2 regions of the Leclercia sp. GHBNCSD genome follow, and region 2 is predicted to be linked to the other one. Evidence: predicted binding sites of a transcription regulator. Region 2 holds the regulator's gene; the other holds the start of a gene.
What was found. Region 2 encodes PhoB, which activates phosphate uptake and scavenging genes when phosphate is short. Its sites were predicted from a motif close to CTGTCATAAAACTGNCNNAT; they were not measured.
Positions count from the first base shown of each region.

Region 1: a site for PhoB is predicted at 6,329-6,348, ahead of uvrB (excinuclease ABC subunit UvrB). Genes of this name have one in related genera too.

Region 1 is NZ_JBQVYO010000001.1:490,823-498,835, reverse strand. Features, by position in the region: gene ACT3IC_RS02470 (kinase inhibitor) at 1-139, opposite strand, end outside; gene bioA (adenosylmethionine--8-amino-7-oxononanoate transaminase) at 184-1,491, opposite strand; gene bioB (biotin synthase BioB) at 1,561-2,601, shown strand; gene bioF (8-amino-7-oxononanoate synthase) at 2,598-3,755, shown strand; gene bioC (malonyl-ACP O-methyltransferase BioC) at 3,739-4,494, shown strand; gene bioD (dethiobiotin synthase) at 4,487-5,191, shown strand; gene ACT3IC_RS02440 (ABC transporter ATP-binding protein) at 5,151-5,855, opposite strand; gene uvrB (excinuclease ABC subunit UvrB) at 6,601-8,013, shown strand, end outside.
Region 2 is NZ_JBQVYO010000001.1:890,760-898,772, reverse strand. Features, by position in the region: gene mak (fructokinase) at 1-764, shown strand, start outside; gene sbcC (exonuclease subunit SbcC) at 801-3,932, opposite strand; gene sbcD (exonuclease subunit SbcD) at 3,929-5,134, opposite strand; gene phoB (phosphate response regulator transcription factor PhoB) at 5,329-6,018, shown strand; gene phoR (phosphate regulon sensor histidine kinase PhoR) at 6,040-7,335, shown strand; gene brnQ (branched-chain amino acid transporter carrier protein BrnQ) at 7,745-8,013, shown strand, end outside.

The DNA of each region.
Region 1 (8,013 bases), 400 kb from region 2:
CAAAGCTTTTGGTGCCCGGCGGCACCTCGTCCCACGCCAGATGCGGAGAGATGTTATCTCCCTCATAGCCCATACCGTTAAACACGTGGCGCAGCGGGAGTTTATCGCCGTCGCGCAGATCCTTACTGATGAGTTTCATACTGTTCCTCCGTAATAAGCTCAGCCAGAAGTGTAACGCATAAACTAGATCGTAAAGTGCGCAGGTTCCTGTACGGCATCCACCACCGCGGCGGTCAGCTTGCTGAGCTGGTCACGGCTGATCGGATACGGCGGCATCAGATAGATTAGCTTGCCGAACGGCCGCACCCAGACGCCGCGCGCCACAAAGAAGCGTTGCAGCGCCGCCATGTTCACCGGGTGAGTCGTTTCGACGACGCCAATGGCCCCCAGCACCCGCACGTCGGCGACACATTCTGCCTCCCGCGCCGTCGCCAGTTCATCCTTCAGCTGGGCTTCGATGGCGGCCACCTGGGTCTGCCACTCGCCGCTCTCCAGCAATGCCAGACTTTCACTGGCGACGGCGCAGGCCAGCGGGTTACCCATAAAGGTCGGACCGTGCATAAAGCAGCCCGCCTCGCCGTTGCTGATGGTCTCGGCCACCAGGCGGGTGGTGAGGGTGGCGGAGAGGGTCATGGTGCCGCCGGTCAGGGCTTTGCCGAGGCAGAGAATGTCCGGCGTAATCCCCGCGTGCTCGCAGGCAAACAGTTTACCGGTGCGCCCGAAGCCGGTGGCAATCTCGTCGGCAATCAGCAGGATACCTTCCCGGTCGCACATCCTGCGGATGCGCTTCAGCCATTCGGGATGGTAGATGCGCATGCCGCCGGCACCCTGCACGATGGGCTCAAGGATCACCGCGGCAATCTCGTGGCGATGGGCGGCCATCAGGCGGGCAAAGCCGACCATATCCTTCTCATCCCACTCGCCGTCAAAGCGGCTCTGCGGCGCCGGGGCAAAGAGGTTCTCCGGCAGGTAGCCCTTCCACAGGCTGTGCATCGAGTTGTCGGGATCGCAGGCCGACATCGCCCCGAAGGTGTCGCCATGATAGCCGTTACGGAAGGTGAGGAACCGCTGGCGGGATTCGCCTTTGGCGTGCCAGTACTGCAACGCCATTTTCATCGCCACCTCCACCGCCACCGAGCCGGAGTCGGCCAGGAACACGCACTCCAGCGCGTCGGGGGTCATTGCCACCAGCCGACGGCAGAGATCTACCGCGGGAGGATGGGTGATCCCGCCGAACATCACGTGCGACATGCGGTCAATCTGCGCTTTCATCGCGCTGTTCAGCCGGGGGTGATTGTAGCCGTGAATGGCCGCCCACCATGAGGACATCCCGTCTACCAGCTGTTCGCCGTTGGCCAGCGTCAGCTCGCAGCCGTGGGCTTCCGTCACCGGATAAACCGGCAGGGGCTGGGTCATGGAGGTGTAAGGATGCCAGATATGTTGCCGATCGAAGGCGAGATCGTCCGTTGTCATAATCGACTTGTAAACCATTTTGAAAACATTTAGGTTTACAAGCATAAACCGAAACCACGCTGAACTAAACCCCTTTGGAGATGCCCCATGGCTCACCAGACTCGCTGGACAATGTCGCAAGTCACTGCATTATTTGAAAAACCCCTTCTTGAACTGCTGTTTGAAGCGCAGCAGATCCACCGTCAGCATTTCGATCCGCAGCAGATTCAGGTCAGTACGCTGCTGTCGATCAAGACCGGCGCCTGCCCGGAAGACTGTAAATACTGCCCGCAAAGTGCGCGCTACAAAACCGGCCTCGAATCCGAGCGGCTGATGGAGGTGGAGCAGGTGCTGGAGTCGGCGCGTCAGGCGAAAAACGCCGGGTCGACCCGCTTCTGCATGGGCGCGGCGTGGAAAAACCCGCACGAGCGCGACATGCCTTACCTCGAACAGATGGTACAGGGCGTTAAGGCGATGGGGCTGGAGGCCTGCATGACCCTCGGCACGCTGGATGACAGCCAGGCGCAGCGCCTGGCCTCGGCGGGGCTCGATTATTACAACCACAACCTCGACACCTCCCCGGAGTTCTACGGCAATATCATCACCACCCGTACCTACCAGGAGCGGCTGGACACGCTGGATAAAGTGCGTGAGGCGGGCATTAAGGTCTGCTCGGGCGGCATCGTGGGGCTGGGCGAAACGGTCACCGATCGCGCCGGTCTGCTGTTGCAGTTGGCGAACCTGCCGACCCCGCCGGAAAGCGTGCCGATCAACATGCTGGTGAAGGTGAAGGGCACTCCGCTGGCCGATAACGACGACGTTGACGCCTTTGATTTCATCCGCACCATTGCGGTGGCGCGGGTGATGATGCCAACCTCTTATGTGCGCCTCTCGGCGGGCCGCGAGCAGATGAACGAGCAGACCCAGGCGATGTGCTTTATGGCCGGGGCCAACTCTATCTTCTACGGCTGCAAACTGCTCACCACCCCGAACCCGGAAGAGGACAAAGATGTCCAGCTGTTCCGCAAGCTGGGGCTTAATCCGCAGCAGACCGCGGTTCTCACCGGCGATAACGAACAGCAGCACCAGCTGGAACAGCAGCTCTTCAACGCCGATACCGACCAGTTCTATAACGCGGCGACGCTATGACCTGGCAGCAACGTATTGGTGCCGCCCTCGATGCCCGTCGGGCGGCAGAGGCGCTGCGCGTGCGCACCCCGGTGGAGAACGGCGCAGGCCGTTTTCTCACCTGCGACCAGCGGCGCTACTCTAATTTCTCCAGCAACGACTATCTCGGCCTGAGCCAGCATCCGGCCCTTATCCGCGCCTGGCAACAGGGGGCGGAGCAGTATGGCGTGGGCAGTGGCGGCTCCGGCCACGTCAGCGGCTATACCCGCGCGCATCAGGCGCTGGAGGAGCAGCTCGCCGACTGGCTCGGCTACCCCCGGGCGCTGCTGTTTATCTCCGGCTTTGCTGCCAATCAGGCGCTGATTGCTGCCCTGACCGGCAAGGACGATCGCATTGTGGCCGACCGCTTAAGCCACGCCTCCCTGCTGGAAGCGGCCAGTCACAGCCCGGCCCAGCTCCGGCGCTTCGCCCATAACGATGCCGCTCAGCTCGCTTCGCTGCTGGATATACCCTGCGAGGGCCAGCAGCTGGTGGTGACCGAGGGGATCTTCAGCATGGATGGCGACAGCGCCCCGCTGGTCGATATCCATGCTGTGGCCCGGCGTCAGGGCAGCTGGCTGCTGGTGGACGATGCTCACGGCATTGGCGTCACCGGGCCAGAAGGGCGCGGCAGTGCGGCACATCTGGGCGTCAAACCCGAGCTGCTGGTGGTCACCTTTGGCAAAGGCGTTGGCATCAGCGGCGCAGCGGTACTGTGCAGCGACCCGGTGGCTGATTATCTGTTGCAGTTTGCCCGACATCTCATCTACAGCACCAGCATGCCCCCTGCCCAGGCGGTGGCATTACTGGCAGCCTTTAATCTTATTCGCAGCGACGAAGGGGAGGCGCGGCGGCAGCGGCTCTCGACGCTTATCAGCCAGTTCCGCGCAGGCGTGAGCGGCCTTCCGCTTGAGATCACCGCCTCGCAAAGCGCCATTCAGCCGCTGATTGTGGGCGAAAACGCGCGCGCCCTGCATCTGGCGCAGACCCTCAGAGAGAAGGGGATCTGGGTGACGGCCATTCGTCCGCCTACCGTACCGGCGGGCACGGCGCGCTTACGCCTGACCCTGACGGCGGCCCATGAAGCGGCAGACATCACCGCGTTACTGGAGGCGCTGCATGTCGCAAGTGAATAAACAGGCCATTGCCGCCGCCTTTGGCCGGGCGGCGCAGAGCTATTCCCGCCACGACGCGCTCCAGCGGCAAAGTGCTGACGGGCTACGGGCGCTGCTCGCAAAAAACGCCTTCCCCAGCGTGCTGGACGCCGGCTGTGGCCCGGGCAGCAACAGCCTCGCCTGGCGCAGAAGTGGCAGCGTGGTGACGGCGATGGATCTCAGCGCCCCGATGCTGGAGGAAGCGCGCCGCAACCGGGCGGCCGACCACTATCTGCAGGCGGATATCGAAGCCATTCCGCTGGCGGATGCGCAGTTCAGCCTGGTCTGGAGCCATCTGGCGGTGCAGTGGTGCGCCAGCCTGCCGCAGGCGCTGACGGAGCTCTGTCGCGTGGCGAAGCCCGGAGGCAGGGTGGCCTTTACCACGCTGCTGAACGGCTCCCTGCCGGAGCTGAAGCAGGCCTGGCAGGCGGTAGATACGCAGCCGCACACCAACCGCTTTCTGAGCCGGGAAGAGGTAAACGATGCCCTCGATGGCTGGCGGCACCGCTGTGCGGTCCAGACCATCACGCTGCACTTTGACGATGCGCTCAGCGCCATGCACTCCCTGAAGGGGATCGGCGCCACCCATCTGCACGCCGGGCGGGCCGCCAGGCCCTTAACCCGGGGACAGCTGCAGGATCTGGCGCAGGCCTGGCCGCAGCGTAATGGCAAATACCCGCTCTCTTATCAACTTTTTCATGGGATTATCGAACGTGACTGAACGCTATTTTGTCACCGGCACCGACACCGAGGTCGGAAAAACCGTCGCCAGCACCGCCCTGCTACAGGCGGCACGTGCGCTGGGCCGCAACACCGCCGGGTATAAGCCCGTGGCCTCGGGCAGCGAAATGACCGCGGAAGGGCTGCGTAACAGCGATGCGCTGGCGCTACAGCGCAACAGCAGCGTAGCGCTCAGCTATCAGGCGGTGAACCCTTACACCTTCGCGGAGCCCACCTCGCCGCATATCGTCAGCGCGGAAGAGCAACGACCCATCGAGTTCAGTGCGCTTTCAGCCGGGCTACGCGCGCTGGAAAGCCAGGCCGACTGGGTGCTGGTGGAAGGGGCGGGCGGCTGGTTTACGCCGCTCTCCCCGGAGCAGACCTTCGCCGACTGGGCGATCGCCGAGCGCCTGCCGGTGATCCTGGTGGTGGGGGTGAAGCTGGGCTGCATCAACCACGCCATGCTGACCGCCCAGGCGATCCGCCAGGCGGGGCTGCATGTTGCAGGCTGGATAGCCAATGGGGTGGTAGCCCCCGGCAAACGTCATGGCGAATACATGGCAACGCTGAAACGCGTACTGTCTGCACCGCTGCTGGGCGAAATCCCCTGGCTTGGCGAGCAGGCCGACACGGCGGATATCGGGCGTTATCTCTCTCTCAGCGCACTGGCGCCGTCGGCCCCATCCAGTGGGCAATAAGCGGGTCATCCAGCTCGCTGACGCGGCCCTGGGCCACGTTTCGCCCGCGGTAAAGCAGGCAGAAGCGCTCCGCCACCCGGCGGATCAGCGACAGGTGCTGCTCGGCGAGCAGCACCGTTAGCCCCAGTTCGCGGTTAAACCTGAGCAGCAACTGCGCCAGCCTGATGCTAAACAGCGGGCTGGCGCCACGGCTGGGCTCGTCGAGGATCAGCAGTCGAGGGCGGGTGACCAGCGCGTTCGCCAGTGCCAGCTGGTACTGCTGGTCGTCGTTCAGTCCTGACGCCCGCTGCTGACGTAGCGGGTAAAGCTCCGGAAAGAACTCAAAAATTTCGCTACTCACCGACCCGCCCACGCTCCCTTTTGCCATCCGCGCGATATGCAGGTTCTCTTCTACCGTCAGCTGGGAAAAAATCCGCCTCTCCTGTGGGACAAAGCCAATTTCTGCGCCCGGAAGCCACTCACAAGGGGAGACTCCGGCGTCATGCCAGACCATCGTACCGCTGGCAATAGGCAGCAGGCCGGCGATGCAGTTTACGAGGGTGGTTTTTCCCATTCCGGGCAGTCCGACCACCCCGGTACAGACGCCGGGCGGCAGATCAAGGTCAACGTTCCACAGGGTGTGGCGATCCCCGTAATACTGATTAACGGCACGCAGGCTCAACATGGTGTTTCTCCTTAACAGGCATCGATGACCTCGGGTACAGTGCAAGACTCTTGCCATCGACCTGAAAAGGAGGATTAAACCCCGTTTTTTCGGAATCCCCTCAGTAAACAACGCAGGTAGCCAGGAAGCGTGCACTGCCCCGGTGCCCCAAAGGGTGAGCCTGGTGCAGCGACTATTTGAACAAAATGTGAGCAGTGTCTCGTCAATTCGTTATCCAATTTTTGGCAACAGATCGCCAAAATTGGGCGATAAAAAATTTTTACCGTCGCGCTGTGGGTAAAAACCGGGAATTAGCCGAGTCACGCTCCGTATGGGCTGGAGGCAGTTATCCACTATTCCTGTGGATAACCATGTGCATTAGAGTTAGAAAACGCGAGGTAAGCGAGAGAATACGCGGCCTGCGCCTGAATTGCTGCGAAACGCGTCTTTTTGAAAAGATTAAATTAAATCAATGCGTTAAATAAAATCAATCGTTGTCATTAAACGGTCACGATAATGCGCTTAAGTCCGGCGTCTCGCCTTGACAAATGTTAAAAAATAAAAAGTTCTGGGGATAACCGTGCGTTGATGGAATTTTATCCCGTCGCAGCCGAAATTTTGTGCAGCTTCGTTTGATTCTTACCCAGGGTGGCACAAAACGACGCGGTTGCCACTGGATTTATGTCCAGTATAATTTACTGGCAAAAATAGCCATCAGGAGTAAAATTACTCACCTGCCGTATTAACCATCATCAGGTCGCCGTTCATGAGTAAACCGTTCAAACTGAATTCCGCTTTCCGTCCTTCCGGCGATCAGCCTGAAGCGATTCGCCGTCTGAAAGAGGGGCTGGAGGATGGGCTTGCGCACCAGACGCTGCTGGGGGTGACCGGGTCGGGTAAAACCTTCACCGTTGCCAACGTGATCGCCGATCTCCAGCGCCCTACAATGGTGCTTGCCCCGAACAAAACCCTGGCGGCGCAGCTCTACGGCGAGATGAAAGAGTTCTTCCCGGAGAATGCGGTGGAGTACTTCGTGTCGTACTACGACTACTATCAGCCGGAAGCCTACGTTCCCAGCTCGGACACCTTTATCGAGAAAGATGCCTCGGTGAACGAGCATATCGAGCAGATGCGTCTCTCCGCAACCAAGGCGCTGCTTGAGCGCCGTGACGTGGTGGTGGTGGCCTCGGTGTCGGCTATCTACGGCCTCGGCGACCCGGATCTCTACCTGAAGATGATGCTGCACCTGACCGTGGGGATGATTATCGATCAGCGCGCCATTTTGCGTCGCCTGGCCGAGCTGCAGTACACCCGTAACGATCAGGCGTTCCAGCGCGGCACGTTCCGCGTGCGCGGCGAAGTGATCGACATCTTCCCGGCGGAGTCGGACGACTTCGCGCTGCGCGTCGAGCTTTTCGATGAAGAGGTGGAGCGGCTGTCGCTGTTCGACCCGCTGACCGGCCATGTGGAATCGACCATTCAGCGCTTCACGGTCTACCCGAAAACCCACTACGTCACCCCGCGCGAGCGCATCGTGCAGGCGATGGAGGACATCAAGGTTGAACTGGCGGATCGCCGCAGGGTGCTGTTGGAAAATAACAAGTTGCTGGAAGAGCAGCGTATCAGCCAGCGTACCCAGTTCGATCTCGAGATGATGAACGAGCTGGGCTACTGCTCCGGTATCGAAAACTACTCGCGCTATCTCTCTGGCCGTGGGCCGGGCGAAGCGCCGCCAACCCTGTTTGACTACCTGCCGGCGGATGGCCTGCTGGTGGTGGATGAATCCCACGTCACCATTCCGCAGATTGGCGGGATGTATCGTGGCGACCGGGCGCGTAAAGAGACCCTGGTGGAGTACGGCTTCCGTCTGCCGTCGGCGCTGGATAACCGTCCGATGAAGTTTGAAGAGTTCGAGGCGCTGGCGCCGCAAACCATCTACGTGTCGGCTACGCCAGGTAACTACGAGCTGGAGAAGTCGGGCGACGAAGTGGTGGATCAGGTGGTGCGTCCGACCGGCCTGCTGGACCCGATTATCGAAGTACGCCCGGTGGCCACCCAGGTAGATGACCTGCTCTCGGAGATCCGCGCCCGGTCGGCTATTAACGAGCGTGTGCTGGTGACGACCCTGACCAAGCGGATGGCGGAAGACCTGACCGAATACCTCGAAGAGCACGGTGAG
Region 2 (8,013 bases):
AGATGGCCGAAAAGGCCACCGGCCAGACCGGCACGGTCGGTATGGGGATCCCGGGGTCGATTTCGCCCTATACCGGGGTGGTGAAAAACGCCAACTCGACCTGGCTTAACGGCCAGCCTTTTGACCGCGATTTAAGCCAGCGCCTGAACCGTGAAGTCCGGCTGGCCAACGACGCCAACTGCCTGGCGGTGTCAGAGGCCATCGACGGCGCCGCGGCGGGGGCACAGACCGTATTTGCGGTGATCATCGGTACCGGCTGCGGCGCAGGCGTGGCCTTTGGCGGGCGCGCCCATATTGGCGGCAACGGCACGGCTGGCGAGTGGGGACACAATCCGCTGCCGTGGATGGATGAAGACGAACTGAAGTACCGCGCTGAAGTGCCGTGCTACTGCGGCAAACAGGGCTGTATCGAGACCTTTATCTCCGGCACCGGCTTCGCCACCGATTACCGTCGTCTGAGCGGGCATCCGCTAAAAGGCAACGAGATCATGCGTCTGGTGGAAGAGCAGGATGCCGTCGCGGAGCTGGCGCTCAGCCGCTATGAAATGCGGCTGGCGAAGTCGCTGGCGCACGTGGTGAACATTCTCGACCCGGATGTGATCGTCCTGGGCGGCGGCATGAGCAACGTTGACCGTCTCTATAGCACCGTTCCCCAGCTGGTGAAGCAGTGGGTGTTTGGCGGCGAATGCGAAACCCCGATCCGTAAAGCGGTGCACGGCGACTCCAGCGGCGTACGCGGCGCAGCCTGGCTGTGGCCAAACTGACAGGGCAAAAGCCGGGTGACGCGTAGCGCTCCCGGCTTACAAAACAGCAAACTCTTTATCCAGCCTGCTGTACCCCAGCCCGTTAATCTTCTTCACTTTGATCTGCACCGGGATGCGCTCCTTCATCGCCTCGACGTGGCTGATCACCCCAATGGTTTTGCCGCTGGCATTCAGCGCATCCAGCGCGTCCAGGGCGGTATCCAGCGTTTCGCTGTCCAGGGTGCCGAAGCCCTCGTCGAGGAACAGCGAATCAATTTGCGTTTTGTGGCTCACCAGGTCGGAAAGCGCCAGCGCCAGCGCCAGGCTTACCAGAAAACTTTCGCCGCCGGAGAGGGTGCGGGTATCGCGCACGGCATCCGCCTGCCAGGTATCCATCACCTCCAGCTCCAGCGCGTCGCTGGCCTTGCGTTGCAGCAGGTAGCGGCCATGCAGACGCATCAGCTGCTGGTTGGCGAGCCATACCAGGTTGTCGAGAGTTAAGCCCTGGGCAAACTTACGGAAGCGATCCCCCTCTTTGGAACCGATCAGCGCATTAAGATAACCCCAGTCATCCGCCAGGCGGGCCGCCTCCTCAATTTGTTGCATCAGTGCCTGCTGGTGCTGGCGATTGTCGCTGTCCTGTTTAAGCTGCTGGCGGATCTCCCCCTGGCGGGTGGTGTTTTCCCGCAGTTTCAGGCCGAGCTGCTGAAGCTGTTCCTGCAGGGCCGGCGCGTCCGTCGTCAGGCCCGCCGGACGTTGTTCCAGATGTTCGTTCAGTCGTTGACCGGCCTGCTGAAGCAGGGCCGTGGTCTGCTGGATCTGATTCTCCAGAGTCTGTTTCAACTGCTCCAGACGCCGAACCGTATCGCCATCCAGCAGGGCCGCCAGAAATGTCTCCCGATCGCTAAAGATGCTGGCAGCCAGCGCGGCGGCAAACTGCGCCTGCGATTGTTGTAAACGTTCGCTTTCCAGCGTGTACTGCTGCTGCAGCGTGGCGAGCTGGCTTTGCAGGGAGACGCACTCGGTATGGATTTCGCGCCAGTTATCCGGGATCGCACTTTCCACCTGCGTGGAATCCGTTGCCGGAAGGGTCTCCAGCAGCGGTGCCAGGGCGGTGATGCGCTCCCGCAGGGCGCTGTGCTGAGTCTGCCGCTCCTGCCAGGCCAGCGACTCTTTTTCCCGTTCCGCAAGCCAGGCCGACTCGGTACCGTCCTCCGGTGCCGCCAGCGACAGGGCATGAAGCGTTTGCGCCATAGCCGTGCGCGTCGCCAGAAGCTGCTGCTGGTAAAGCTGAAGCTGGGCTTCCTCTTCACTCAGCTGGCTTTGCAGGGTCAGGCGTTGGCTCAGCTGGTAAAGCTGCTGTTCGTACTGCTCCTGTTTAGCCAGCCATGGGGCGATGTCGTCCTGAATGTTCAACTGCACAGAGAGGGTTTCACACACCGCATTCCACTCTTTAGTGAGCGCTTGCTCATCCTGAAAGAGCGTCTGCGCTTCGCTTGTTTCGCGCTGAAGCTGGCTGTTTAGCGCATTTACCTGCCCCAGAACCAGCAGGCCTTCCTCTTTGAGTGCGGCGACCTCCTTTTCCATCGCATCCCGGCGGCGCTGGTTTCCGGTGAGCGCCAGGGCCTGGTATTGGGCAATGGCCGGATGTTCGGTAGAGCCGCAGAGCAGGCAGGGCTTTCCGGCCTCCAGTTCCGCCCGGTAGCTCTCCAGCTTCTTAATCTTCTCTTCCTGCTCACATAAGGTTTTGAGATCGAGATAGTGCTGGTTTTTCTCTTTGTACTGCTGGCGGCGTAGCGTCAGGGTTTCGTTCAGTTTTGCCAGCTCGGCCTGGGCCTTTTGCACGCTTTCGCGAGTCTGCCGCGATCGCTGTTGCAGAGGCTGATAGCGGGCATGCAGGGTAGTCAGGCGCTGGCGTGCCGCGCGGGACTGCGTCTGGAGTGCCATCTCGCTGGCGGTCTGTTCTGCGGTAAGCGTCAGAGCGCTCTCCGGTAATCCCGCCAGCTTCTGGCGTAACGCCGTGATACGCCCGGTCAGCGTCGCGATCTGGGTTTTATCGCGATTAAGCTGGGCGAAGTGGGCGCGCCAGCCTGCAATCTCCTGGCCCCACTGGCGGAAGCGGTCGTGGTTGGTAAGCCACTGGGTGAGTGCAGCCAGCTCGGTTTGCAGCCTGTCGTGCGTGCGCAGCGCCCCGTTACGAATGCCTGAACGCAGCGCCGTACTGGACTGTAAGCGAGTATTCACATCCAGCATCTGCTGTTCCGTCTGCGAAAGCTGGGCAAGCTGCTCCTGCTGCCGCTCCCAGTGCGGGCGCAGCAGGGCCGCAGGCTGGGCGAGATGCAGTTTTTCCAGCTCCGGCGTGGCGTCCGTCAGGGCCTGCTGCGCCTGTTGCTGCGCGGCCTTCGATCGCTGTTGCTCCCGCACCAGCTCATCGTGGCGGGTAAGCCACTGATAATCTTTCTGGAGTCCCTGCTGCTGCGCCAGCAGTTGCGCTTCTTCGTCAGTAAGTACCTGCAAACCTTGCTGAAGCTGCTGTAGCTGCTCTTCGCTGAGCAACACCACGCCGGCCGCCTGGGCCTGGCGCTTCTCCAGCTCGCTGCGTGCCGCCTTATGTTTTTCAAACACCATGGCGGAGATCTGGCCGTAGATTTCCGTGCCGGTCAGCTCCTCGAGCAGTTCGGCGCGCTCTTTCGGTTTGGCGTTCAGAAAGGCGGCGAATTGCCCCTGGGATAAGAGCATCGAGCGGGTAAAGCGGTCATAGTCCAGCCCGGTCAGAGAGGCAACCAGCTCCAGCTTGTCCTTCACTTTATCTGCGAGGATCTTCCCGTCCTTGCACTGGGCGAGCTCCACGCGGGGCACCTGCAGGTTGCCGTCCGGCTGGTTGCGCGCCCGGTTCTGGCTCCAGAACGCACGATAAGCTACCCCTTTGACTTCAAACTCGACCTCGGCGAGGCACTCAGCGGTGTCGCGGGTCATCAGATCGTTTTGCGATTGCGAGACCGTATTCAGGCGCGGCGTCTCGTGGTAAAGCGCCAGGCAGATGGCATCCAGCAGGGTGGTTTTCCCGGCGCCGGTTGGGCCGGTGATAGCAAACAGGCCATTGCTGAGGAAGGGTTCGGCGGTAAAGTCGATTTTCCATTCGCCCTTGAGCGAGTTAAGGTTTTTCAGGCGCAGGCTAAGAATTTTCATGCCTCATCCTCTTCATTGCTGAGGGCGTGGATCGTGTGGCTGAACAGCTCGTTTAGCCGGGCCCGCTGGGTATCATCCAGGGTTTCCTGGGCGAGTCGGCGCTCAAAAACCTCCTCAACCCGCAGCTCGCTGAGGGTTTCACGCAGGTTGCTGGCAAGGCTTCTCTCGCGCTGCTCGCGACTGCGCCGCACCAGCAGGACCTCTACCGGCAGATCGTCCGTCAGCTGCTGGATCTTACGCTGCATATCGTGCAGGTACTCCTCGGTGGTGAGTTCGATATCCAGCCAGACGGGAGGCGTCTGCTCCACGCCGCGCCACTGCTCAAGCTGGGCGGTGATCGCCGCCAGATCGCCCTTCAGCACCGCCAGCGGCTGGGTAATGGGCACCTCAAGCGATTCGACGCTGCTGAGCTTGCCCTGGTCGAAACTCACCAGATGAACGCATTTGCTTTTGCCGGTTTCATCAAAGCTGAGGGGAATAGGGGAGCCGCAGTAGCGGATATGTTCGCAACCGCCAATCATCTGCGCCCGGTGGATATGGCCCAGCGCTATATAGTCAGCGGCCGGGAAGTGCTGCGCGGGAAACGCATCCAGCGTACCGATATAGATGTCACGTACCGCGTCACTTTTACTGGCGCCGACGGTGGTGAGATGCCCGGTGGCGATAATCGGCAGTACGCTGTCGCCGCGAAGCGCGCAGGCCTGGGTATATTGCTCGGCATAATAGTGGGTAATGGCCTGCAACAGCTGCTGCTGTTTCTCAAGCCCGGAGAGGCCCGCCTGGCTTCGCACCACGTCCCGGGGACGTAAAAACGGGATCGGGCAGAGTACCGCGCCGGGGGTGCCGTCGCGTCGGGTCAGAATTTGCGGCCCATGTCCGGCGCTGGCGACCACGGTGGTGTTGAGAAACGCCAGAATCTCACGGGATTCGTTCAGCGTGGCGACGGAATCATGGTTGCCGGCCACAATCACCAGATGGCAGCCGGTTTTTTGCAGATTGACCACGAAACGGTTATAGAGCTCGCGCGCGTAGCTGGGCGGCGAGCCGGTATCAAAAATATCCCCGGCCACGAGGATGGCATCCACGTCATGCGATTGCGCCATCTCAAGCAGCCAGTTGAGAAACGCTTCATGTTCGGTGGCGCGGCTTTTACTGTAAAAATTTTGTCCCAGGTGCCAGTCCGAGGTGTGAAGTATGCGCATAACAGATCCGTGGCAAAAAATGGTTAGCGGGATTATAAACTTTCAGGGGGAGGAAGATAACCGCTACAATCGGGGCTGCCATAAAACAACGGCTTGCCTTTATGAGCGGGCGCGTTTTTCATAAATCTGTCATAAATCTGACGCATAATGACGCCGTATTACAAACATGTAACCTTAATAAGACAGGGCTAAGTATGGCGAGACGTATTCTGGTCGTAGAAGATGAAGCACCCATTCGCGAAATGGTCTGTTTCGTGCTCGAACAAAATGGCTTTCAACCGATAGAGGCCGAAGATTACGACAGCGCGGTGAACCAGCTCAACGAACCCTGGCCCGATCTGATCCTGCTCGACTGGATGCTGCCTGGCGGCTCTGGCCTGCAATTCATCAAACATATTAAACGTGAAGCGTTAACCCGCGATATTCCGGTGATGATGTTAACGGCCCGCGGCGAAGAGGAAGATCGCGTTCGCGGTCTGGAGACCGGCGCGGATGACTACATTACCAAACCGTTTTCCCCGAAAGAGCTGGTGGCGCGCATTAAAGCCGTAATGCGCCGTATTTCACCGATGGCGGTGGAAGAGGTGATTGAGATGCAGGGGCTGAGTCTGGACCCTACCTCGCACCGCGTGATGACCGGTGAAAATCCCCTCGATATGGGACCAACGGAATTCAAACTGTTGCACTTTTTCATGACCCACCCGGAACGCGTCTATAGCCGCGAGCAGTTGCTCAACAATGTCTGGGGCACTAACGTCTATGTGGAAGATCGCACGGTTGATGTTCATATCCGCCGTTTGCGCAAGGCACTTGAAACCAGCGGTCACGATCGCATGGTGCAGACCGTCCGCGGCACGGGTTATCGTTTCTCAACCCGTTTCTGAACAATGACAGGAGTGTGACGCGTGCTGGAACGGCTGTCATGGAAAAGGCTCTGTTTTGAACTGATACTCTGCTGTATTCCGGCCCTGATCCTCGGGGCCGTAATCGGTTATTTACCCTGGTTTTTGCTGGCGGCAGTCACGGGATTGCTGATCTGGCACTTCTGGAATTTGCTCCGCCTCTCATGGTGGCTATGGGTTGACAGAAGTATGACCCCGCCGCCAGGAAGCGGCAGCTGGGAACCCCTCCTGTATGGCCTGCACCAGATGCAGATGCGTAATAAAAAACGCCGACGCGAGCTGGGCAGCCTGATCAAACGCTTTCGCAGCGGCGCCGAATCGCTGCCGGATGCGGTGGTATTGACCACCGAAGAGGGGGCGATGTTCTGGTGTAACGGACTGGCGCAGCAGTTGCTGGGCCTGCGCTGGCCGGATGATAACGGGCAGAATATCCTCAACCTCCTGCGTTATCCGGAGTTCGCCCAGTATCTGAAAAAACGCGATTTTACCCGCCCGCACAATCTGGTCATGAACAACGGTCGCCATCTGGAGATCCGCGTGATGCCCTACAGCGACCAGCAGTGGCTGATGGTGGCGCGGGATGTGACGCAAATGCACCAGCTTGAAGGGGCGCGGCGCAATTTCTTCGCCAACGTCAGCCACGAGCTGCGCACCCCGCTGACGGTATTGCAGGGCTATCTGGAGATGATGCAGGAGCAGACGCTGGAAGGCGCGCCGCGGGAAAAAGCGCTGCACACCATGCGCGAGCAGACGCAGCGCATGGAAGGGCTGGTGAAGCAGCTGCTGACCCTCTCCCGCATTGAAGCGGCGCCAACCCTGGCGCTGAATGAAACCATCGATGTGCCGATGATGCTGCGGATGCTGGAGCGCGAAGCGCAGACCTTAAGCCAGCAGCAGCACCAGCTTACCTTCGAGGTGGATAACAGCCTCAAAGTACGCGGCAGTACCGACGAGCTGCGCAGCGCCATCTCTAACCTGGTCTATAACGCGGTGAATCATACCCCGCCCGGCACCCACATCACCGTGCGCTGGCAGCATGCGCCAACGGGAGCGGAGTTCAGCGTGGAAGACGATGGTCCCGGTATCGGCCCGGAGCATATTCCGCGTCTTACCGAGCGTTTTTACCGGGTGGATAAGGCGCGCTCCCGGCAGACGGGGGGCAGTGGCCTGGGGCTGGCGATTGTTAAACACGCCATTAATCACCACGACAGCCGCCTGGATATCGTCAGTACGCCGGGGAAAAGTACGCGTTTTAGCTTTGTGATCCCGGAACGTTTGATTGCCAGTAACAGCGCCTGACAGCGTCACTGTAATCAGAAATTGCCACAGGCCAGCCAATGCTGGCCTGTTTGCTTTGCAGTTCAGCGAAGCGCGAATAAATATTATACGCCTGTTGCTTTTTTGTTCGCATGATTAGCCATGAGTTTTTCTTATAAATGGTTTATTATCCCACTTCTAACTTTCGAGTTGGCATATTGTTCTGGTTTTGAGATCCCATATTGCCTTTAAACGTTATAAGCGTTTAAATTGCCACCCTGATATCGTCGGACAGACTGTATTTGCGTGGTAAATCGAAAAACTATTCTTCTCCACGCCGGTAGGGAAGCATTTCCCGCTGAGGTTGCACATTTTTTCCGCTGTTTTGTTCCGCAACGGATAGCGAAAAATTCAACGTTTTCAACACCACATCCACAGGCAGTAAGGTTTTATGACCCATCAATTGAAATCGCGCGACATCATCGCGCTGGGCTTTATGACATTTGCGCTGTTCGTTGGCGCTGGCAACATCATCTTTCCTCCAATGGTTGGCTTACAGGCGGGTGAACACGTCTGGACGGCGGCTATTGGTTTCCTGATTACTGCCGTGGGTCTACCGGTGTTGACCGTGGTTGCGCTGGCGAAAGTCGGCGGCGGTGTCGATAGCCTGAGCACCCCTATCGGGAAAGTCGCAGGTATTCTGCTGGCAACCGTCTGCTA